3 regions of the Pseudacidovorax sp. DMC4 genome follow, and region 1 is predicted to be linked to each of the others. Evidence: predicted binding sites of a transcription regulator. Region 1 holds the regulator's gene; each other region holds the start of a gene.
What was found. The regulator FNR, encoded in region 1, switches genes on or off when oxygen is low (the NO sensors DNR and NnrR bind a similar motif). The targets are predictions, from matches to a motif close to TTGATNNNNATCAA.
Positions count from the first base shown of each region.

Region 2: the regulator FNR is predicted to act here: its motif matches at 2,476-2,489, upstream of ACT54X_RS15910 (PHA/PHB synthase family protein).
Region 3: the regulator FNR is predicted to act here: its motif matches at 3,353-3,366, upstream of ACT54X_RS21970 (3-hydroxybenzoate 6-monooxygenase).

Region 1 is NZ_JBQUYR010000002.1:235,061-242,334, reverse strand. Features, by position in the region: gene ACT54X_RS04745 (sulfite exporter TauE/SafE family protein) at 209-952, opposite strand; gene hemN (oxygen-independent coproporphyrinogen III oxidase) at 961-2,382, opposite strand; gene fnr (fumarate/nitrate reduction transcriptional regulator Fnr) at 2,575-3,294, shown strand; gene ACT54X_RS04730 (hypothetical protein) at 3,385-3,651, opposite strand; gene ACT54X_RS04725 (FixH family protein) at 3,761-4,057, opposite strand; gene ccoG (cytochrome c oxidase accessory protein CcoG) at 4,101-5,549, opposite strand; gene ccoP (cytochrome-c oxidase, cbb3-type subunit III) at 5,614-6,537, opposite strand; gene ACT54X_RS04710 (cbb3-type cytochrome oxidase subunit 3) at 6,575-6,715, opposite strand; gene ccoO (cytochrome-c oxidase, cbb3-type subunit II) at 6,735-7,274, opposite strand, start outside.
Region 2 is NZ_JBQUYR010000008.1:29,384-36,657, reverse strand. Features, by position in the region: gene fabI (enoyl-ACP reductase FabI) at 1-641, opposite strand, end outside; gene ACT54X_RS15910 (PHA/PHB synthase family protein) at 643-2,373, opposite strand; gene ACT54X_RS15905 (TetR/AcrR family transcriptional regulator) at 2,581-3,258, shown strand; gene ACT54X_RS15900 (Lnb N-terminal periplasmic domain-containing protein) at 3,255-4,277, shown strand; gene ACT54X_RS15895 (lipase family protein) at 4,274-6,241, shown strand; gene ACT54X_RS15890 (GGDEF domain-containing protein) at 6,329-7,274, shown strand, end outside.
Region 3 is NZ_JBQUYR010000013.1:51,996-59,269, reverse strand. Features, by position in the region: gene ACT54X_RS21990 (sensor histidine kinase) at 1-141, opposite strand, end outside; gene ACT54X_RS21985 (dicarboxylate/amino acid:cation symporter) at 190-1,536, opposite strand; gene ACT54X_RS21980 (acyl-CoA thioesterase) at 1,838-2,314, opposite strand; gene ACT54X_RS21975 (LysR family transcriptional regulator) at 2,357-3,265, opposite strand; gene ACT54X_RS21970 (3-hydroxybenzoate 6-monooxygenase) at 3,389-4,615, shown strand; gene ACT54X_RS21965 (fumarylacetoacetate hydrolase family protein) at 4,734-5,435, shown strand; gene ACT54X_RS21960 (cupin domain-containing protein) at 5,608-6,750, shown strand; gene ACT54X_RS21955 (Bug family tripartite tricarboxylate transporter substrate binding protein) at 6,932-7,274, shown strand, end outside.

The DNA.
Region 1 (7,274 bases):
GGGTGGCAGGGCGGGTCCCGCGCTGCACCAGCACCGGCCACCCCTGACTTGAAAACTCCTTCCGAAGGTATTCCGAAGTGCTTTGGCGCCCAAGAAACTTCTTGACAGGCGGTCTCGTCAGCAGCCCATAGCCGACAAAAGGTGATGAACCGTGAAGATTTGACTCAGCGTCCGGACCACGGCGGCTGGCCGATGCCGGTTGGCCGGTTCAGGCGCACCAGCGCGCGATGTCGTGCTGGAGGTCTGTCCACAGCGCGTAGGCCGCGACGGCCATGAGCAGGACCCCGGCGATGCGGCTGGCCCAGGCGGGCTGGGCGCCATCCGGTCCGCGCCGCAGCAGATGCCAGAGCCAGGGCACGCCGCTGAGTGCCGCCGCGCCCCCCAGCGCGAACAGGCCCATCACGAGGGCGCCCTGCAGCGGCTGCGACGCCAAGGCGGCGAGCATGAGGGCCGAATAGAGCATGCCGCAGGGCATGAGGACCCAGGCCGCGCCGAGCAGCAATCGGCGCGCCGGGCTGGCCGCGAGCGGCCGCAGCCGGCGCAACGTGGCCGCCCCGACCCGCGATGCCCACAGCGGTTGCCGCCCGGCGATGGCCAGCACCATGCCCCAGGCCAGGATGCCCGCGTGCAGCAGCACCCAGACCGGCCGCAACAGAGAGATGCCATCCCGGAGCCATGCCAACGTGTCGAACGCCGCGGCCACGACCGCGCCGGCGGCGGCATAGCCGAGCAGCCGCCCCAGCTGAAACGCCACGGATGGCGCGGCCGGGCGATGCGCCGCAGCAAGGCCTGGCCCGGAGGCATCCACGCGCACCAGCGGCACAGCCTCGCGCTGCACGGGACGCGGCGGCACGAGCGCAGCGCAGGCCGGCCCGCACATGACGGCGCAGTGGGGCGCGCCCGTCAAGCCCAGCAACAGGGCCGACACCGCGAGCGCACCGGAGGCGTCCATCACCCGCGTCAGATGATGCGCGAGAAGCGCGTGCGTGCGCGGTCGGCCTGCAGGTAGCGGTCGAACACCATGGCGATGGCGCGCACCACGTACCAGCCGGCCGGCGTGACCTCGAGTTCGCGCGCATCCAGGCGCACCAGCCCCTGTTCCGCCAGGGGCTGCAACGCCTGCAGCTCGGCCGCGAAGTACTGGCGGAAGTCCACCAGATTGGCGGCGCCCATGGCCTCGAAGTCGATGCGGCCCTGGCACATGATGGCCATGATGACCGCGCGGCGCACCACGTCGTCGCGGCCCAGGGCCAGGCCGCGCACCACGGGCAGTTGGCCCTGCTGCAGGCGGTCGCGGTAGTCCTCCAGCGTCTTGGCGTTCTGGCTGTAGCTGGCACCGACGCGGCCGATGGCCGAGACGCCCAGGCCGATGATGTCGCAGTCGGGCTGGGTGCTGTAGCCCTGGAAGTTGCGGTGCAGCCGGCCCTGGCGCTTGGCGATGGCCAGGGCATCCTCGGGCACCGCGAAATGGTCCATGCCGATGTAGACATAGCCCGCCTCGCCGAACACGCCGATGGCACGCGACAGCATGTCGATCTTCGTGGCAGCGTCGGGCAGCTCCTGCGACAGGATCCGCCGCTGCGGCTTGAAGCGCTCGGGCAGATGGGCGTAGGCGTACAGGGCGATGCGGTCGGGCCGCAGCTCCACCACCTGCGCCAGCGTGCGCTCGAAGGACGTGCTGTTCTGCCGCGGCAGACCGTAGATCAGGTCGGCGTTGATCGAGGTGAAACCCAGCCGTCGTGCCGCTGCCATCAGCGCGAAGACCTCGGACGCGGGCTGGATGCGGTGCACCGCCTTCTGGACCTGCGCATCGAAGTCCTGGATACCGAAGCTCAGGCGGTTGAAGCCCAGCGCCGCCAGGTGCGCAAGCCGGGCCTCATCGACCGTGCGCGGGTCGACCTCGATGGAGCATTCGGCGCCGGGCAGGAAGTCGAAGGACTCGCGCAGCGCCGTCATCAGGGTGGACAGCTCCTCGTCGCTGAAGAAGGTGGGCGTGCCACCACCCAGGTGCAGCTGGCTCACCGGCTCGCCCCGGCCGAGTTCGGCCACCTGCAGCCGCAGCTCGCACAACAGGTCCTGCAGGTATTCCGCCGCGCGCTCGTGGTGGCGCGTGATGATCTTGTTGCAGGCGCAGTAGTAGCAGAGCGACTCGCAGAACGGGATGTGCACGTACAGCGACAGCGGCAGCGCACGGGCGCCGGCCGCTTCGCGGCGCTGGACCAGGGCCTGGGCATACTCAGCGGGGCCGAAGGCCTCCACGAAGCGGTCGGCGGTCGGGTAGGAGGTGTAGCGCGGGCCCGGCACGTCGAAACGGCGCAGCAGCGACGTCGACAGCACCGCGGGCTCGGCCGCGCAGGAGGACGGGATGGGCAGGGAACTCATCGCAGCAGGAGGGCACAGCAGCGCCAGGGTTGTTGCCTCTAATGTGCGTTCGAAGCCATGATCGGCGCTTGATCCACATCAAACAGAAAGTTGATCGCTGTCGGAGAATGACTGACACGGGAGCTTTCGGACGCCACAGACCCCACGAGCGAGGCGTCGGGCCGTCCCCCACCCTACAGAGTCGGACACACCATGACCCCAGAATCCATCAAAGTCGCTTGTTCCAACTGCAACCTGCGCGAGTTGTGCATGCCCGTGGGCCTGTCGCCGGAGGAACTGCAGCGACTGGATTCGCTGGTCGCCACGCGCCGCAAGGTGCGCCGCAAGGAACTGCTGTTCCACAACGGCGAGCAGTTCGTCTCGCTCTACGCCATCCGCACCGGCGTGTTCAAGACCCGCATCACCTCGGAGGACGGCCGCGACCAGGTCACCGGTTTCCAGATGGCCGGCGAGATCATCGGCCTGGACGGCATCGTCAACGACCGCCACACCTGCGACGCCGTGGCGCTGGAGGATTCCGAGGTCTGCGTGATGCCCTTCGACCGCATCGAGGAACTGTCGCGCGAGGTGTCGGCGCTGCAGCGCCATGTGCACCAGATCATGAGCCGCGAGATCGTGCGCGAGCATGGCGTGATGCTGCTGCTGGGCAGCATGCGGGCCGAGGAGCGCCTGGCCGCCTTCCTGCTGAACCTGGTGCAGCGCCTGCATGCGCGCGGCTTCTCGGCCTCCGAGCTGGTGCTGCGCATGACCCGCGAGGAAATCGGCAGCTACCTGGGCCTCAAGCTCGAGACGGTGAGCCGCACCCTGTCCAAGTTCGTCGACGACGGCATCGTGGAGGTGAACCAGCGGCATGTGCGCATCCTCGATGCGGAGGCGCTACGGCGGATGGTGAACCCCACGGTCTGCGCCTGAGGCGCGAACGGCGGCCGGCTCGCGCAAGTCGACCGCCGCATCGGCAGACGAGAGGGACGCCACGGCGTCCCTTTTTCATTGCTGGGATCTTCAGGCCGGCCCGCCCGGCCCCGGCTGCGCATTGACCTGGGCCGGCGTGCGCATCAGCAGTGCCGTGGTCGCGCTGCACACCATGGTCACGACCCAGAAGCCGAAAAAGCCCAGCGCGTAGATGGCCTGCCGCGGCATCTCCAGCACATGGCCGAACCAGCGCAATTCCGCCGGATCGACGAAGCCGAAGACCAGGAACTCCATCAGGCAGGCGGCCAGGAAGGCCGGCCAGGCGATGGCCATCAGGCAGTGAGGCTGGCGCAGCATGCGAGGAGTCTCCGTCTTCTGGTTTGCGGGGCGCCGACGTCCCCGCGGGCGGCCGCGCAACGGGGCCTGCCTGGGCGTGGAGGGCCGTGCCGGTGAGCGACGCGCCATGTCAAGGCTGCGCGGGAGGCAGGTTCCGCGTGGGGGTCGTCACGTGGTTGCGGGCCTGCTGCGCCGGCGTCAGCGCACGCTGGGCCTCCAGGGTGCGGTTGATCTCGATGCCCCGGCGGTAGTAGTCCGCCTCGATCACCGGATCGGGGCTGTGCACCGCCAGCCACAGCGTGGCAAAGCCGGCCACCACCACCACCGCCGGACCGCCCACCACCATCCACATCAGCGGATGGCGCCACCAGGGACCGCTGGAGGGCTCGACCAGGGAGGCGGAAGCAAGCGTCGTCGGGTTCGTCATGGGGTCCTCGTCGTGATGGATGCGAAGTCGATGCGTCGGGCAGTCAGCGCGGCACCAGGAAGGCGGCCTTCTCGGCCACATGGGCGCCGCCGCCCTCCTCGCCCACCTCGATGCGCACGCTGTGCGAACCGGGGGCGGCACTGCCGTAGGGAATGCTCAGCCGCACGGCCACCCAGCGGGCCTCGGCCGGGCCGACTTCCACCGGCGTGTCGGGCGAGACGGCGATGCCATCGAGCCCCTGCGCCGCCAGGCGGTACTTCTGTGGGCGCTCGGTGGCATTCATGATCTGCAGGCGGTAGACGTTCTCCAGCCGGCCGCCTTCGGCGATGCGGGCCAGCGACGCCCGGTCGCGCACCACGTCCACCTTCAGCGGCGTGCGGGCCACCAGGCTGACGAGCATGCCCACCACCAGCAGCATCAGCACCGAGGCATAGATGAGCACGCGCGGCCGCAGCACGCGGCGCCACAGCTGCGCGCGGCTCCAGTGGCCGGCCATGCCGTTGACCGTGTCGTAGCGGATGAGGCCCTTCGGGTAGTTCATTTTCTCCATCACGGTGTTGCAGGCGTCCACGCACTGGCCGCAGCCGATGCATTCGTACTGCAGGCCCTGGCGGATGTCGATGCCCGTGGGGCAGACCTGCACGCACAGGTCGCAGTCGATGCATTCGCCCAGGCCGCGGGCCTTGTAGTCCACGCTGCGGCCCCGCGGCGCCCGCGGCTCGCCGCGGCCAGGGTCGTAGGTGACGATCAGCGTGTCGCGGTCGAACATGGCGCTCTGGAAGCGCGCATAGGGGCACATGTACTTGCACACCTGCTCGCGCATGAAGCCGGCGTTGCCGTAGGTGGCGAAGGCATAGAAGAAGACCCAGAACACCTCCCAGGAGCCCATCTGCGTCTGCAGGAAGGCCAGGCCCAGCTCACGCACCGGCGTGAAGTAGCCCACGAAGGTGAAGCCGGTCCACATGGCGATGGCGATCCACACGATGTGCTTGTAGGCCTTCTTGACCAGCTTCTCCATCGAGAGCGATTCGCCGTCCAGCCGCATGCGCGCCGTGCGGCTGCCTTCGATCTTCTGCTCCACCCACATGAAGATCTCGGAGTACACCGTCTGCGGGCAGGCATAGCCGCACCACAGCCGCCCCGCCACTGCGGTGAAAAGGAAAAGCGACAGCGCCGAGATGACCAGCAGGCCCGACAGGTAGATCAGGTCCTGCGGATACAGCACCAGCCCGAACAGGTAGAAGCGCCGCGATGCCAGGTCGAACAGCACCGCCTGCCGCTCGCCCCAACTCAGCCACGGCAGGCCGTAGAACACCAGCTGCGTGGCGAACACCATGGCCCAGCGCCAGCGCGCGAACAGGCCCTGCACCGCGCGCGGGTAGATCTTCTTGCTCGCGGCGTACAGCGACACGGCCTCCTCGGCCGGCGGCTCGGCGGCAATGGGGATGACGCGCCGAGGGTTGGGCGTGGGCGCGTTGGAGGATGCGGACATGGCGTTGGGGCGCCCGCGGGCGCCTTCGTTCGTGGGGATCAGGCTCGGAGGGTCATGAAGCCACTCAAGGCTTGGCCGACGCCGTGGTGGCGTTGTGGGACAGGCCCCAGACGTAACTCGCGAGCACGCGGATTTGCGCCTCGGTCAGCCGCTCGTTCTGCGCCGGCATCACGTTCTGCTTGCCGTTGTTGACCATGGCCATGATGGCGGCCTCGCCGTAGCCGTGCAGCCAGATGTTGTCGTTGAGCCGCGGGGCGCCCAGCGCCTGGTTGCCGCCGCCGTCGGCGCCATGGCAGGCCGCACAGACCGCGAACTTGGCCTTGCCCAGGCCGGCGCGCACCGAGTCGTGCGGGCTGCCCGACAGGCTGAGCACGTAGTTGGCCACGTTCTTCACGTCGTCCGCGCTGCCCACGGCCGCGGCCATGGGCGGCATGACGCCGACGCGGCCCATCGTGATGGTCTCGATGATCTTGTCGGGCGTGCCGCCGTGCAGCCAGTCGTTGTCGGTCAGGTTGGGAAAGCCCTTGCTGCCCCGCGCGTCCGAGCCGTGGCACTGGGCGCAGTTGTTCATGAACAGCCGCTCGCCGATGGCGCGCGCTGCGGGGTCGGCGGCCACCTGCTCCACCGGCGCACTGGCGAAGCGCGCATAGACGGGGGCCAGCTCCGCATTGGCCTTCTCGACCTCGGCCTTGTACTCGCCGGCCGAGCTCCAGCCCAGCTTGCCCTGCACACTGCCCAGGCCGGGGAAGAAGGCCAGGTAGCCCACCGCGAAGACGATGGTGATGATGAACAGGCCCACCCACCACAGCGGCAGCGGGTTGTTGGCCTCGCGCAGGTCCTCGTCCCAGACGTGGCCGGTGGTGTTGTCCTTGTCGGCGACGACGCGCTTGCGCGCCGTCATCCACAGCAGGATCGCGCAGCCCAGGATGCTCAGCACCGTGGCGGCGATGACGTAGTTCGACCAGAAGTTGTTGATGAAGTCGCTCATCGTGATCTCTCTCGTTCGATGCGTTGGCGCGGTGCGCTCAGTCCTGCTCGAAGGGCAGGCGTGCTGCCTCCTCGAAGCCGGCACGGTTGCGCCGCGCATAGGCCCAGGCCACGATGCCCAGGAAGAGCACGAAGCACACGACAGTGGCGATGGAACGCAGGGTGGTCAGGTCCATGATGTGGGTACTCCTCGTTCGCTTACTTCAGGGCACGGCCCAGCGACTGCAGGTAGGCGATGGTGGCTTCCATTTCGGTCTTGCCTTCGACGGCAGCCTGCGCGCCGGCGATGTCCTCGTCGGTGTAGGGCACGCCCACCTTGCGCAGGGCCCGCATGTGGGACGGCAGGGCCGCGGCGTCCACGGTGTTCTTCTCCAGCCAGCTGTAGGCGGGCATGTTGGACTCGGGCACCACGTCACGCGGGTTGTTCAGGTGGATGCGGTGCCACTCGTCGCTGTACTTGCCGCCCACGCGCTGCAGGTCGGGGCCGGTGCGCTTGCTGCCCCACTGGAAGGGGTGGTCGTACACGAACTCGCCGGCCACCGAGTAGTGGCCATAGCGCAGCGTCTCGGCGCGGAAGGGGCGGATCATCTGCGAGTGGCAGTTGTAGCAACCCTCGCGCAGGTAGATGTCGCGGCCGGCCAGCTGCAGCGCCGTGTAGGGCTTGAGGCCGGCGATGGGCTCGGTGGTGGACTTCTGGAAGAACAGCGGCACGATCTCCACCAGGCCGCCGACGGCGAC
Region 2 (7,274 bases), on a different contig from region 1:
CGGGCGTCGTCGAGCAGGGCCTCGAAGTTGGGAATGCCCGACGCCGCCCGCGTGGCCAGCGGTCCCGGCGAGATGGCGTTGACGCGGATGCCCTTGGGCCCGAGTTCGGTGGCCAGGTAGCGCGTGCTGCTCTCCAGCGCGGCCTTGACCGGGCCCATCACGCCGTAGTCGGGAATCACCTCCTCGGCGCCCACATAGCTCATCGTGAGCAGGCTGCCGCCGCGGTGCATCAGCGGCTCGGCCAGATGGGCCATGCGCACGAAGGAATGGCAGGAGATGTCCATGGCCCGCGCGAAGCCCTCTCGCGAGCAGTCGGCCACCCGGCCGTGCAGGTCGCTCTTGGGCGCGAAGGCGATGGAGTGCAGCACGAAGTCCAGGCGGCCCCATTGGCGGCCGATGGCGGCGAACACGGCTTCGAGCTGGCCGGGCTGCTCCACGTCCAGCGGCAGCGCGATGGAGGCGTGCACCTGCTGCGCCAGCGGTTCGACGAAGGGCCGGGCCTTGTCGTTGAACCAGGTCACGGCCAGCTCGGCCCCGGCGTCGTGGAAGGCCTGCGCACAGCCCCAGGCGATGCTGTGCTCGTTGGCAATGCCCACCACCAGGCCCTTGCGGCCGTGAAGGGAGAAGAGATCGGCGTTCATGTCATCGCTCCAGGACGTAGTTGCCAGGGGCATCGGCCAGGCCCGTGCCCATGCGTGGCGGCTTGACGGGTGCGCCCGAGTGGGCGGCCAGCCATTGCTGCCAGGCCGGCCACCACGAGCCCGCATGCGTCGGCGCCGCGGCCAGCCATTCGTCGGGCGCCAGGTAGGGGCCATCGGCCGGCCGGGTGAGCAACCGGTGGCTGCGCCGGCTGTCGGGCGAGGGCGGGTTCACGATGCCGGCGTTGTGGCCACCGGTGGTGAGTGCGAAGGTGATCTCCGCCGGGCAGAGGAAGTGCAGCTTGTGCACCGAGCGCCAGGGCGCCACATGGTCGGTGACGGTGCCCACCATGAAGGTGGGCAGGCGCAGGCTGCCCAGGCTGACCGGCCGGCCGCCCACCGGAAAGCGGCCCTCGCTCAGGTCGTCGTCCAGGAAGAGCCGGCGCAGGTACTCGGAATGCATGCGCGCGGGCATGCGGGTGGCGTCGGCATTCCACGCCATCAGGGCGTTCATCGGCGCACGGTGGCCCAGCAGGTAGTCGCCCACCATGCGCGACCACAGCAGGTCGTAGCTGCGCAGCATGCTGAAGGCCCCGGCCATCTGCTGGGCGGTGAGATAGCCCTTCTGCCGCATCTGCGCTTCGAGCAGGCTGAGCTGGCTCTCGTCGATGAACAGGCCCAGCTCGCCCGGCTCGGAGAAGTCGGTCTGCGCCGCGAAGTAGGTGGTGCTGGCCAGCCGGTCGTCGCCGTCGCGCGCCATGGCCGCCGCGCCGATGGCCAGCAGCGTGCCACCCAGGCAGTAGCCGGCGGCATGCACCTTGCGGCGCGGGCACAGGGCCTGCACGGCGTCGAGCGCGGCATGCAGGCCGAGCTGCAGGTAGTCGTCCATGCCCCGGTCGCGCTCGGCCTCGCCGGGGTTCTTCCAGGAGATGCAGAACACGGTGTGGCCCTGCGACACCAGGTAGCGCACCAGCGATTCCTCGGGCGTGAGGTCGAGGATGTAGTACTTCATGATCCACGCCGGCACCAGCAGCACCGGTTCCGGATGCACGGTGGGCGTGGCGGGTGCGTACTGGATCAGCTCGATCAGCGCATTGCGCAGCACCACCTTGCCGGGCGTGATGGCCACCTCGTGCCCGACGCGGAACTGCTCGGTGCCGGCCGGGGCAGCGCCGGACGCTTGTCGGCCCGCGTCTTCCATCCAGTTGTGCAGGCCGCGCAGCAGGTTGGCACCGCCTTCGCGCAGCGTGGCCTCGATCACCTCGGGATTGGCCCAGGGCAGGTTGCCGGGCGAGAGCAGGTCCAGCCACTGGCGGGCGCTGAAGGCGACCAGGTCCTCGTGGTGCCGCTCCACGCCGAGCACGCCGTGCGTGGCCGCGTCCCACCACTGCTGGCTGGCCAGGAAGGCCTGCTGCCATGCCTTGAAGGGCGCGTGCTGCCAGGCCGGGGCGCGGAAGCGCCGGTCGGGCGCGGCGAAGGCGTCGGGCGTGGCGGGCGCCCATTCCCGGCTCAGGGCCTGGGCCTGCTGCGCCGCCAGCTGCGCCAGGGCCACCTGCTTGCCCGGCGAGGCCGCCAGGTGCGCGGCCCAGTCGAAGGCGGCCAGCAGCCCGGCCATGGGCGAGAGGGCGCCCGTGAGGCGGGCCGCGGTGGCCCGCGCCTGCATGTCGAGGGCGGCGGCCGCGGCATCGGCCGGGGCGTCGGCGGTCGGCACAGGATTGGGAGAAGGGGCGGGCATGGCGGCTGGACCTGAAGGCGCCCGAGGGGGCGGGTGGGAAACGGTGCGGCGCCGGGTGGCACCGCCTGCGAAAAACTGTAGGAGCCGGCCCGCCCGCGCTCATTGATCCAGGTCAACGGATGCCCGTCTAACGACTCGCAAGTCGTTAGCGGGGAGGTGCATCCATAATCGCCGGCCGCCTCGCTGTCCGCACCCACACGCACGCCCATGACCGCACCGACCGCCGACCCTCCGTATCCGACGTCCGACGAAGGCCTGCCCGGCGGCCGGCCTTCGCGCCAGCGCCTGCCGCCGCCGCTGCGCATGGCGCAGATCCTCGACGCGGCGCTGTCGGTGTTCCACGAAAAGGGCTTCGCGGCCTCGCGCATCGACGACATCGCGCTGCGGGCGGGCCTGTCCAAGGGCGGCGTCTATGCGCACTTCGACAGCAAGGAAGAGATCTTCGAAGCACTGATCGACCGCTCGCTCACCATGCCGGCCGGCCTGGACGAGGCGGCGCTCGCGCCGGGGCAGATGGTCACCATCGACCTGCTGGTGGAGCGCGTGATCGACCCGGTGTACCGCCTCTTGGCGCGGCCCGAGACGGCCATGACGCTGCGCCTGGTGGTGGCCGATGGCCGCCAGGTGCAGGCGCTGGTGGAGCGCTGGCAGCGCGCCGTGCTCGACCCCTTCGCCTCCGCCGTCGAGCGCCTGGTGCGCCGCGCCGTGCGCCAGGGCAGCCTGGGGCAGGGCGTGCTCACGGCCTCGCCCTGGTTGCTGATGGCGCCCATCGCACAGGTCGTGCTGTGGCAGCTGATGCACGGGCAGGGCGAGGGCGCGCCGGTCACGCTGGAGCAGCAGCGGCGCAGCCACATCGCGCTGCTGCGCGAGGCGCTGGCGCCATGAGGCGGCTGTTGATCGGCATGGGCCGGGGCCTGCTCGTGCTGGTGTTGCTGGGTACGGGCCTGTGGTCGGCGCTGGCGCTGTACTACCGGCTGCCGCTGCCCGAAGGCGGGCGCATCGCGGCCGCGGCGGCCTGGGGCCTGGCCGCGCTCGGGGTCATCGGGCGGCCGTGGCGGCCCTTCCATGGCCGTGCGCTGGCCGCCTATGTCCTCGCCTTCGCGCTGCTGCTGGTGTGGTGGGGCCGCATCGCGCCTTCGGACACGCGCGACTGGGCCGACGATGTGGCCCGGCACATCGAGCCCTCGGTGGCCGGCTCCATCGTCACCTTGCGCAACGTGCGCAACTTCGAGTGGCGCAGCGACGACGACTACACCGTGCGCTGGGAGACGCGCCAGTACGACCTCGACCGCCTGCGCAGCGTGGACATGGCCCTGTCGTACTGGATGGGCCCGGCCATCGCCCACACCCTGGTCTCCTTCGGCTTCGACGACGGGCAGGGCGGCACGCGCTACCTCGTGTACTCGGTCGAGATCCGCAAGGAGCGTGGCGAGTCCTTCTCGGCCGTGGCCGGCTTCTTCAAGCAGTTCGAGCTGGCCCTGGTGGCCGCCGACGAGCGCGACGTGCTGCGCGTGCGCACCAATGTGCGCGGCGAGGACGCCTACCTCTACCGCGTCGCCATGCCGCCGGCGGCCATGCGCTCGCTCTTCCTGGCGTACCTGGACCAGTCGACCACGCTGGCGGCGCACCCGCGCTTCTATTCCACGCTCACGGCCAACTGCACCACCATCGTGTTCGACATGGCGCGGCGCATCGTGGGTGGCCTGCCGCTGGACTGGCGGCTGCTGGCCTCGGGCTACCTGCCGGAGTACCTGAAGTCCATCGACGGCCTGGCTGCCAAGGCGGACCTGGAGACGCTGCGCGCCGCCGGCCGCATCACCGAGCGGGCGAAGGCGGCCGATGCCGACCCGCAGTTCTCGCAGGCCATCCGACGCGGTATCCCGGGCATGGAGGCCGCGCGATGAACGCGGCGGCGCCCTTGCGCCAGTCGGGCCGCGGCCCGTGGGCGGCGCTGTTCCTGCTCGCCGTGGCCCTGCTGGTGTCCGGTTGCGCGGCGGTGTCGGTGTCGTCCGTCTCGCCCGCGCGCTACCTGGCCGAGCGGCGAGGCGACGTGCTGACCACCGGGCGCCTGAGCGGCGCCGCGCAGGAGGTCGCGCGCGTGGCCGGCATCGACGACTGCGGCGAGGCCCCCGACACCTGCCGGCAGGCGCTGTCGCAGGCCGAGGGCATCACCGACGAGCAGCGGCTGTCGGCGCTGGCCGAGCTGTGGCTGCAGGCCGCGCTGGAGTCCGACCGGCAACCGGCCATCGCGCCGGACGCGCAGGCGTCCGGCCAGGGTGGCGACGCCGATGACACCGCGGTCGATGCCTGGCTGGAGACGGCACGCCATGCCTGGGCCTACCTCTTCCTCACGCGCCGCAGTCCGGGCGACCGCGCCTTCGAGGACCGGCAGACCCAGGTGCGCGACTACTACAACTTCGCGGTGCAGCGGACCGTGACGCGGCTGTTCCACCGCCATGCGCGCGACGCCCGCGCACCCGATGCCGGTGCCACGACCGGCGAGGTGGCCGAACTCGCCGTGGGCCGCTGGCAGCTGTCGGCGCGGCTCGACAGTCCCGGCTTCGCCAGCGACATGCCACTGCCTCAGGAACTGCTGGCGGCCTCGTCGTTGCGCTTCACCGGCCTGCGCAACACCTACCGGCGCGATGGCTTCGGCGCTCCGCTGGTGGCCGTGCTGCCGCCGCCGGAACGCGGCCCGGTCCACGCGCCCTTCGTCCCCATGCGCTACCCGGCCCTCACGGCCCTGCTGACCTTCGAGGGCCGCACGCCGGCCGAGGTGCTGCGTACGCACCGCGTGCAGGTGCGCCTGTACGACCCTTACCGCAGCGAGCGGGTCGACCTGGCGGGCGTGCCCGCGCCGCTGGCCGCCAACTTCACGGCCGGCTACGGGCTGTGGCTGGCCCGCTCGGGCTTCGCGACACAGGCGCTGCGCACGCTGCTGGGCCTGTCGGACGGCATCGTGCAGCCGCAGGTGCAGCTCATGCAGCCCTACGACCCCGAGCGCGGCATCGTCGTCATGCTGCATGGCCTGGCCAGCAGCCCGGAGGCCTGGGTCAACGTGGCCAACGAGGTGCTGGGCGACGAGACGCTGCGCCAGCACTACCAGATCTGGCAGGTGTACTACCCCACCAATGCGCCACTGGTGCTCAACCGCCGCAACATCGCACAGGCGCTGCAGCAGACGCTGGCGCACTTCGACCCGCAGGGCACGGCACCGGCCTCGCGCCACATGGTGCTGGTGGGCCACAGCATGGGCGGCGTGCTGTCGCGGCTGCTGGTTTCGGACTCGGGCCGCGCCCTGTGGTCGGTGCTGCCCCAGGGACCGGCCATGGACGCCGCCCTGGCGGACGATCCGACGCTGCAGCGCGAGCTGGCCGAGTATTTCGACTTCCAGGCCCTGCCCCAGGTGGACCGGGCCATCTTCATCGCCGCGCCGCACCGCGGCACGCCCTTTGCCGAGACCGGCCTGGCCCGGCGCGTGGCCAATCTCGTCACCCTGCCGCTGGCCATGCTCGAACAGGTGGGCGACCTGAGCCGCCGGCTGGCGCGGCTCGCGCCGATGCAGGAGAACGGCCTGCCGCCGCGCATCCCCAACAGCATCGACAACCTGAGCGACCGAGATCCCTTCGTGCGGGCCGTGGCCGATCTGCCCCTGAGCCCGCGGGTGCGCTATCACTCCATCATCGGCCGCGAGGACCCGCGGCTGCCGCTGGCCCAGTCCAGCGACGGCGTGGTGCCCTATGCCAGCGCCCACCTGGCCGGCGCCGAGTCCGAGCGGGTCATCACCTCCTGGCACAGCGTGCAGGAGACGCCGCAGGCCATGCTGGAGGTGCGCCGCATCCTGCGCGAGCAGCTGCGTCAACAATAGGCACAGCGATGCACTGTGGCGCCCGCGCGCCTGGTGGCATCGAGGCAGGGGAGCGGATGGTCGAGCCGACGAGGCGGGAGTCGCACCATGGCAGAGAACGACGAAGCGCGCGAGGCGTCCTACCGGGCCATGCTCACCCAGGTCACGGTGGACAAGCTGGCCGACATGATCATCTGGCTGGACGAGCACGGCCGCTACGTGTTCGTGAATCCGGCCACCACGCGCCTGCTGGGTTATTCCGCCGAAGAGCTGGCGGGCCTGCATGTCTGGGACATCGATCCCCATTTCGACGAGGCGCGGTGGCGCGAGCACTGGGCCGAGGTGCTGGCGCGCAAGAGCTTCCGGCTGGAGACCGTCAATCGGTCGCGCGACGGCGTGGACATCCCCATCGAGGTCACGGTCAACCTCGTCGAGTACGAGGGCCGGCGCTTCAACTGCTCCATCGTGCGCGACATCACCGAGCGCAAGCGTTTCGAGGCCGAGCTGCGCGCGCTCAACGACCGCATCTATCGGCTGAGCGTGACCGACGCGCTCACCGGGCTGGCCAACCGGCGCCATTTCGACATCCAGCTGGACGCGGAAAGCCGCCGGCAGCGGCAATGGGACCGACCGCTGTCGCTGATCCTGGCCGATGTGGATGCTTTCAAGGCCTACAACGATGCGCATGGCCACGTGGACGGGGACCTGGCGCTGCAGCGCGTGGCGGCGGCCCTCCAGGCCGCCGTCGCCGTGCCCGGTGCCACGGTCGCCCGCTACGGCGGCGAGGAATTCGCCTGCATCCTGCCCGGCACGTCGCACGCGCAGGCCCTCGCCGTGGCGGAGCAGGCCCGCCTGGCCGTCGCGGCCCTGGGCATCGCCCACACGCACTCCGACGTGGCTGCCCATGTCACGGCGAGCCTCGGCGTGCTCACTGTGGATGGCACCCAGCCGCACACGCCGGATGCGCTGCTGCGCCTGGCCGACGGTGCGCTCTACCGCGCCAAGCGCGAAGGCCGCAATCGGGTGGTGGGCGTCAGCGTCAGCGTCGGCGTCA
Region 3 (7,274 bases), on a different contig from region 1:
CAGCGCCAGGGCGTAGGCGCCCCAGGCGGCCAGCGCCACCAGGGCGAGCACGGCCAGCGCGGGGCCCAGGCGGGTGCGCCCGGCGCCGGTCGGCAGGAATGAAAAAGGGGCGCGTCGCGCCCCTGGGGAGTTGGATGCCACGGCGCGAGTATGGCCGTGGCGGGCGGCGGCCGGCGCCGCCGTGGCTTCTCAGGCTGCCTTCGTGGGGAAGCGCGCTGTCGTGGCGTCCAGCACCTGCTCCGGCGCGTCGGCTTCGAGCGTGCTCTCGTTGTTCAGCACCTCGTGCATGCGGCTCTCGTCCAGGTCGCCGGTCCACTTGCCGACCACCACCGAGGCGACGGTGTTGCCCACCAGGTTGGTCAGGGCCCGGGCCTCGCTCATGAAGCGGTCGATGCCCAGGATCAGCGCCAGGCCGGCCACCGGCACATGGCCCACCGCCGACAGCGTGGCGGCCAGCACGATGAAGCCGCTGCCCGTGACGCCGGCGGCGCCCTTGGAGGTGAGCAGCAGCACCAGCAGCAACGTGATCTGGTGCGTGATGTCCAGCTGGGTGTTGGTGGCCTGCGCGATGAACACGGCGGCCATGGTCAGGTAGATCGAGGTGCCGTCCAGGTTGAAGGAGTAGCCCGTGGGCACGACCAGGCCGACGGTGGACTTGCGCACGCCCAGGTTCTCCAGCTTGGCCATGATGCGCGGCAGCGCGGCTTCGGAGCTGCTGGTGCCCAGCACGATCAGCAGTTCTTCCTTGATGTACTTGACCAGCTTCCAGATGCTGAAGCCGTGCAGGCGCGCCACGATGCCCAGCACCAGGAACACGAAGACGAAGCAGGTGGCGTAGAAGGTGCCCATCAGGAAGGCCAGCTGCTTGAGCGAGCCCACGCCGTACTTGCCGATGGTGAAGGCCATGGCACCGAAGGCACCGATGGGCGCCACCTTCATGATGTAGCCGACGATGACGAAGAGCACGTGCGAGGACTTCTCGATCATGTCGAACACCAGCGTGCCGCGGCCACCGAAGCGATGCAGCGCGAAGCCGAAGAGCACGGCCACCAGCAGCACCTGCAGCATCTCGCCCTTGGCGAAGGCGTCCACCACCGTGTTGGGGATGATGGCGAGCAGGAACTCGGTGGTGCTCTGCATCTTGCCCGGGCCGGTGTAGGCGGCGATGGCCTTGGTGTCGAGCGAGGCCGGGTCGACGTTCATGCCCACACCCGGCTTGACCACGTTGACGATGATCAGGCCGATGATCAGCGCCACGGTGCTCATGATCTCGAAGTACAGCAGGGCGTAGCCGCCGGTCTTGCCGACCTTCTTCATGTCCTCCATGCCCGCGATGCCGACCACCACGGTGCAGAAGATGATCGGCGCGATGATCATCTTGATGAGCTTGATGAAGCCGTCGCCCAGCGGCTTCATGTCGGTGCCGAGGGCGGGATAGAAGTGACCCAGGAGCACGCCGATGACGATGGCGACGATGACCTGGAAATAAAGGGACCGGTATAGCGGCTGGCGGCGGGCGGGGGTCGGGTCTTGCATGCGGGCTCCTGGGGTGTCTCCGTTGCGGAAAGGGCGCCATCGATGGCGGCCGCTGATCAGCGCAAGGAGGGTGCCAGCCCGGACGGGCGGCGGAGGCGATGCAAGCTATTGTTTTTAAATGACTTTTATAAGCCTTCCGGCGCGTTGCCGGGGTACCGCCGGACTGCATGCGGCGAGCGCGTCCGGCGCGCCGGACGCGGGGTTTCGGGAAAACCCTAGGACCTGGAAGCCAAGCCCGGCTTCGACGAGCTCAGCCCGAGCGGGCAGGGGTGAGTCGACGCGCCGCGACCCTGGCGGTCGCTCAATCCGCCGCGCCGCTCAGGCTGGGCGGCGGCGCATCGGCCACCTTGCGGGCGGCGTCCAGGTGGGCGCGGGCGCGCTCGGCCAGGGCGATCTCGCCGGGGGTCTTGGGCTGGTAGGCGTCCACGGGCAGCGGCCGGCCGTGCGAGTCGACCGCCACGAAGACGATCAGGCATTCGGTGGTTCGCACCATCTTGCCGCCCTTGAGGTCGCCGCTGCGCACCTCGACCGAGATGTTCATGCTGGTGGTGCCGGTGTAGGCCATGCGGGCCTCCACCTCGACCAGGTCGCCGATCATGATCGGGCGGTGGAAGCGGATGCTGCCGATGAACACGGTGACGCAGTAGTTGTGCGACCAGCCGGTGGCGCAGGCATAGCCCGCCTCGTCGATCCACTTCATGACGGTGCCGCCGTGGACCTTGCCGCCGAAGTTGACGGTGCTGGGTTCGGCCAGGAAGCGCAGGACGATGGAGGACATGGCGGCGAGTCTCGCAAGTGACAGTGGGGTGGGAGCGGCGGATTATCCGGGCGCCGCGCCACCGCCGAACAGCTGCGCCATCGTCCGCCGCAGCCAGGCGTTGCCGTCGTCGGCATGGAAGCGCGCATGCCAGTGCTGCTTGACCGCATAGGCCGGCAGCGCGAAGGGCGGCTCGATGATGCGCACGGGCTCCTGCGTGGCCAGGATCTGCCCCAGCACGCGCGGCACGATCACCACCAGCTCGGTCTGCGCCACGATGCGCGCCACGCCCAGGAAGCTGGACAGCCGCACCGCCACCTTGCGCTCGATGCCGGCGCGGGCGATGGTCTTGTCGACGATGGCATGGCCGGTGCCCGACGAGGCGATGACCGCATGCGACTCCACGGCGAAGGCCTTGCGCGTCAGCTTGCTGCCGATGCGCGGATGGTCCTTGGCCACCAGGCAGACGAAGTTCTGGCGGAACAGCGTCTGGCCGTAGAAGCCGGCCTCCAGCTGCGGCATGAAGCCCACGGCCAGGTCCACCTCGCCGTCCTCCAGCCGGCGCGCGCTGGCGGCCGAGACGATCTCGGTCTCCACCTGCACGCCCGGGGCCTCACGGCCCAGATGGTCCAGCAGGCGCGGCAGCAGCACCACCTCGCTGATGTCCGTGAGGCAGATGCGGAAGCGCCGCCTGGCCGTCGCCGGGTCGAAGGCCTCGCGGCTGGCGCGGGCCTGCTCGATCTGCGCCAGCGCCTCGCGCAGGGCCGGCTGGATCTTCTGCGCATGCGGGGTGGGCTGCATGCCCAGCGCCGTGCGCTCGAACAGGCGGTCGTCGAAATGCGCGCGCAGCTTGTTCAGCGCGGTGCTGGCTGCCGCCTGCGCGATGCCCAGGCGCTCGGCCGCCTTGGAGACGCTGGCGGTCTGCCACACCTCGTCGAACACCTTGAGCCATTCCAGGTCCAGCTTGGACATGCGCGCACCCCACTATCGAAAAAAGCGATGCCGAGTATCAGCCACAGTGCTTGAGGCAATAGTGGGGCCTGCGAACAATCCGCGCCATTGACAGGCATCAATGCAGAACAGCCGGAGACAGGCATGGCATCCCTCGCAGCATCCCCACGCGCATCCACTTCTTCCTCCCCCCTGCCGGTGCTGGTGGCCGGCGGCGGCATCGGCGGCATCGCCGCGGCGCTGGCCCTGGTTCGCCGCGGCTTCGACGTGATGGTGCTGGAGCAGGCCGCGCAGCTGGGCGAGATCGGCGCGGGCATCCAGCTCGGGCCCAATGCCTTCGCGGCCTTCGACGCGCTGGGCATCGGCGAGATCGCCCGGGCCCGCGCCGTCTACACCGACGAGATGGTGATGCACGACGCGCTGGACGAGACGCTGGTGGGCCGCATCCCCACCGGCGAGGCCTTCCGCCAGCGCTTCGGCAACCCCTATGCCGTGATCCACCGCGCCGACGTGCACGGCTCGCTGCTCGAAGGCGCCCATGCCACCGGCCGGGTGGAGATCGCCACCGCCACGCAGGTGCAGCGCATTGCGCAGGACGACGAGGGCGTGACCGTGGTCAGCAGCGATGGCCGCAGCTTCCGTGGCTGCGCGCTGATCGGCGCGGACGGCGTGAAGTCGGCGGTGCGGCGGCAATATGTGGGCGACGACGCGCGCGTGTCGGGCCACGTGGTCTACCGCGCCGTGGTGGACCGCCCCGACTTTCCGCCCGACCTGCAATGGAATGCCGCCAGCATCTGGGTGGGGCCCAACTGCCACCTGGTGCACTACCCGCTGCGCGGCGGCGAGCAGTACAACGTGGTCGTCACCTTCCACAGCCGCGAGCAGGAGGAGTGGAGCGTGCGCGAGGGCAGCCGCGAAGAGGTGCAGAGCTACTTCGAGGGCATCTGCGCCCGCGCCCGCCAGCTGATCGACCTGCCCAAGGACTGGAAGCGCTGGGCCACCGCGGACCGCGAGCCCATCGGGCAGTGGGTCTTCGGTCGGGCGGCGCTGCTGGGCGACGCCGCCCATCCCACGCTGCAGTACCTGGCCCAGGGCGCCTGCATGGCCATGGAAGACGCCGTGACGCTGGGCGAGGCCCTGCGCGTGCACGACAACCAGTGGGACAAGGCCTTCGCCCTCTACCAGCGCTCGCGCGTGGCGCGCACGGCCCGCGTGGTGCTGTCGGCGCGCGAGATGGGGCGCATCTTCCACGCCAAGGGCGTGGAGCGCCTGGTGCGCAACGACCTGTGGAAGGGCCGCACGCCGGAGCGCTTCTATGACGCGATGGAGTGGCTGTACGGGTGGACCGAGAAGAACTGTCTCGCGTCATGAAGCCGTGCACGCCGCACAGTCGCACGAATCGTCCCCTTCGACGCTCAGTCACCCCCAACCGTTCGCGCTGAGCCTGTCGAAGCGCCGACCCCGACCCATCCTGTCATCCCCTCACCCCATGACCGACTACCTCTGGACCCCGCCCCCCGTCGCCTCCCTGCCCGTGCGTGGCGACAGCCGACGCCTGCCGGTGAACCGTCTCTTCTTCGTCGGCCGCAACTACCATGCCCATGCGGTGGAGATGGGCCGCCCCGTCGACAAGTCGGTGGAGCAGCCCTTCTACTTCACCAAGGCGCCCTCGACGCTGGTCGAATCCGGCGCCACCGTGGCCTACCCGCCCGGCACGCAGAACTTCCACTTCGAGATGGAGCTGGTGGTGGTCATCGGCGCCGCGGGCTTCCGCGTGCCGCGCCAAGAAGCCGGCCGCCTGGTCTACGGCTATGCCTGCGGCCTGGACATGACCCGCCGCGACCTGCAGTTGGTGGCCCGCGACAAGGGCCGGCCCTGGGACCTGGGCAAGGACGTGGAGCAGTCCTCCGTCTGCTCCGAGGTCGTGCCCATGGCCGGTACCGTGCTGTCGCAGGGCGAGATCGCGCTGCAGGTCAACGGCGAGACCAAGCAGAAGTCCGACCTCGACAAGCTGATCTGGAACATCCCCGAGCTGATCGAAGACCTGTCGAAGTACTACCACCTGCAGCCCGGCGACCTGATCTACACCGGCACGCCCGAAGGTGTGGGTCCGGTCCAGAGCGGCGACCGCATCACGGGCCACGTGCAGGGCGTGGGCGAGATCGCCCTGGCCATCGGCCCCGCGGCATGATGGCGGCCGGCGCGACTGCAGCATGCGCATGGCCCCCGCTCCTCTCCCCTTTGGGGAGAGGCTGGGTGAGGGGCCGCGGACCTCTCACGCGCTGCAGCTGCACCATCGCCGCGGGCCCTCACCCCCGCCCTCTCCCAGCGGGAGAGGGTGCCCCCACCAGGAGACGCTTCATATGGCTGCCGTGATCGACACCCTTCCCTCCCCCGTGCGGCTGCAGGCCGTGGCCGCTCCCGGCCAGCCTGAGCCCACGCCCGCCCTGAGCCAGCTCTACCGCGGCTTCGAGGAAGAGCTGCTGGTGCCCCTGTGGACGCAGATCGGCAGCCTGATGCCGCCGCATCCGCGCAGCAAGGCGGCGCCGCACCTGTGGCGCTGGGAGCGGCTCAAGCAGCTCGCGGCCGAGGCCGGCCAGCTGGTGCCGGTGGGCCGCGGCGGCGAGCGCCGGGCCATCGCCCTGGCCAACCCGGCGCTGGGCGGCCAGCCCTATGCCACGCCCACGCTGTGGGCCGCCATCCAGTACCTGATGCCCGGCGAGCATGCGCCCGAGCACCGCCACACGCAGAACGCCTTCCGCTTCGTGGTCGAGGGCGAAGGCGTGTGGACCGTGGTCAACGGCGACGCGGTGCGCATGGCGCGCGGCGACTTCCTGCCGCAGGCCGGCTGGAACTGGCATGCCCACCACAACGCCGCCACCGAGCCCATGGCCTGGATCGACGGGCTGGACATTCCCTTTGCGTACTACACCGAGTCGCAGTTCTTCGAGCATGGCCGTGACCAGTTGAGCGAGGCCGAATGCGCCACGCCCGAGCGCTCGCGCTCCGAGCGGCTGTGGGCCCATCCGGGCCTGCGGCCCCTTTCGCAGCAAGCCGACACGCCGGCCACGCCGCTGCTGGCCTACCGATGGGCCGACACCGACCGCGCCCTGGCCGATCAGCTGGCGCTGGAGGACGAGGGCCACCCCGGCGTGCTGAGCCCCGGCCATGCGGCCGTGCGCTTCACCCACCCGGGCACGGGCCGCGACGTGCTGCCCACCATGCGCTGCGAGATGCACCGCGTGCGCGCCGGTGGCCACACCCGCACCTGGCGCGAGGTGGGCGGCTCGGTATACCAGGTGTTCGACGGCACCGGCAGCGTGACCGTGGGCGACAAGACCTGGCGCGTGCAGCGCGGCGACCTGTTCGTCGTGCCCTCGTGGCAACCCTTCTCGGCCGCCTGCGACGCACAGGCCGCCTCGCTGGACCTGTTCCGCTTCGGCGATGCGCCGATCTTCGAGGCGCTGAACCAGTACCGCATGCAGGTCGACGATCTTGTCGCCTGAGCGCCATAACCATCAGGCAGGACGTCGGCCCGCGCTTGCCCTGGCTGCGACAGGCTCAGCCCGAGCGGTCGTAGGTCAACTGACCGCATTGCTTGCGCGCCTGCCCGAAGCCGCTTTCCCATTCCTGCCAACAACACCGGAGACATCCTTGAAATTCCTGCTTCCCGCCCTGGCCGCCAGCATGGCCGCCACCTTCGCGGCCTCGGCCGCCTTCGCCCAGACCACCGACTACCCCACCAAGCCCGTGACCATCGTCACGCCCTTCGCGGCCGGCAGCGGCCCCGACGCGGTGCTGCGCCTGGTCAGCGACAAGCTGGGCAAGCTCTGGAACCAGCGCGTGACCATCGACAACAAGCCCGGCGGCGGTGGTTTCATCGCCATCGACGCGGCCCGGCGCGCGGCGCCCGACGGCTACACGCTGATCCAGTTCGACAGCGAGCACCTGGCCGCGCTGCCGCACCTGTACAAGTCGCGCAACTTCGTGACCCTGCAGCACTTCGACCCCGTGGCTGCGCTCTTTCGCA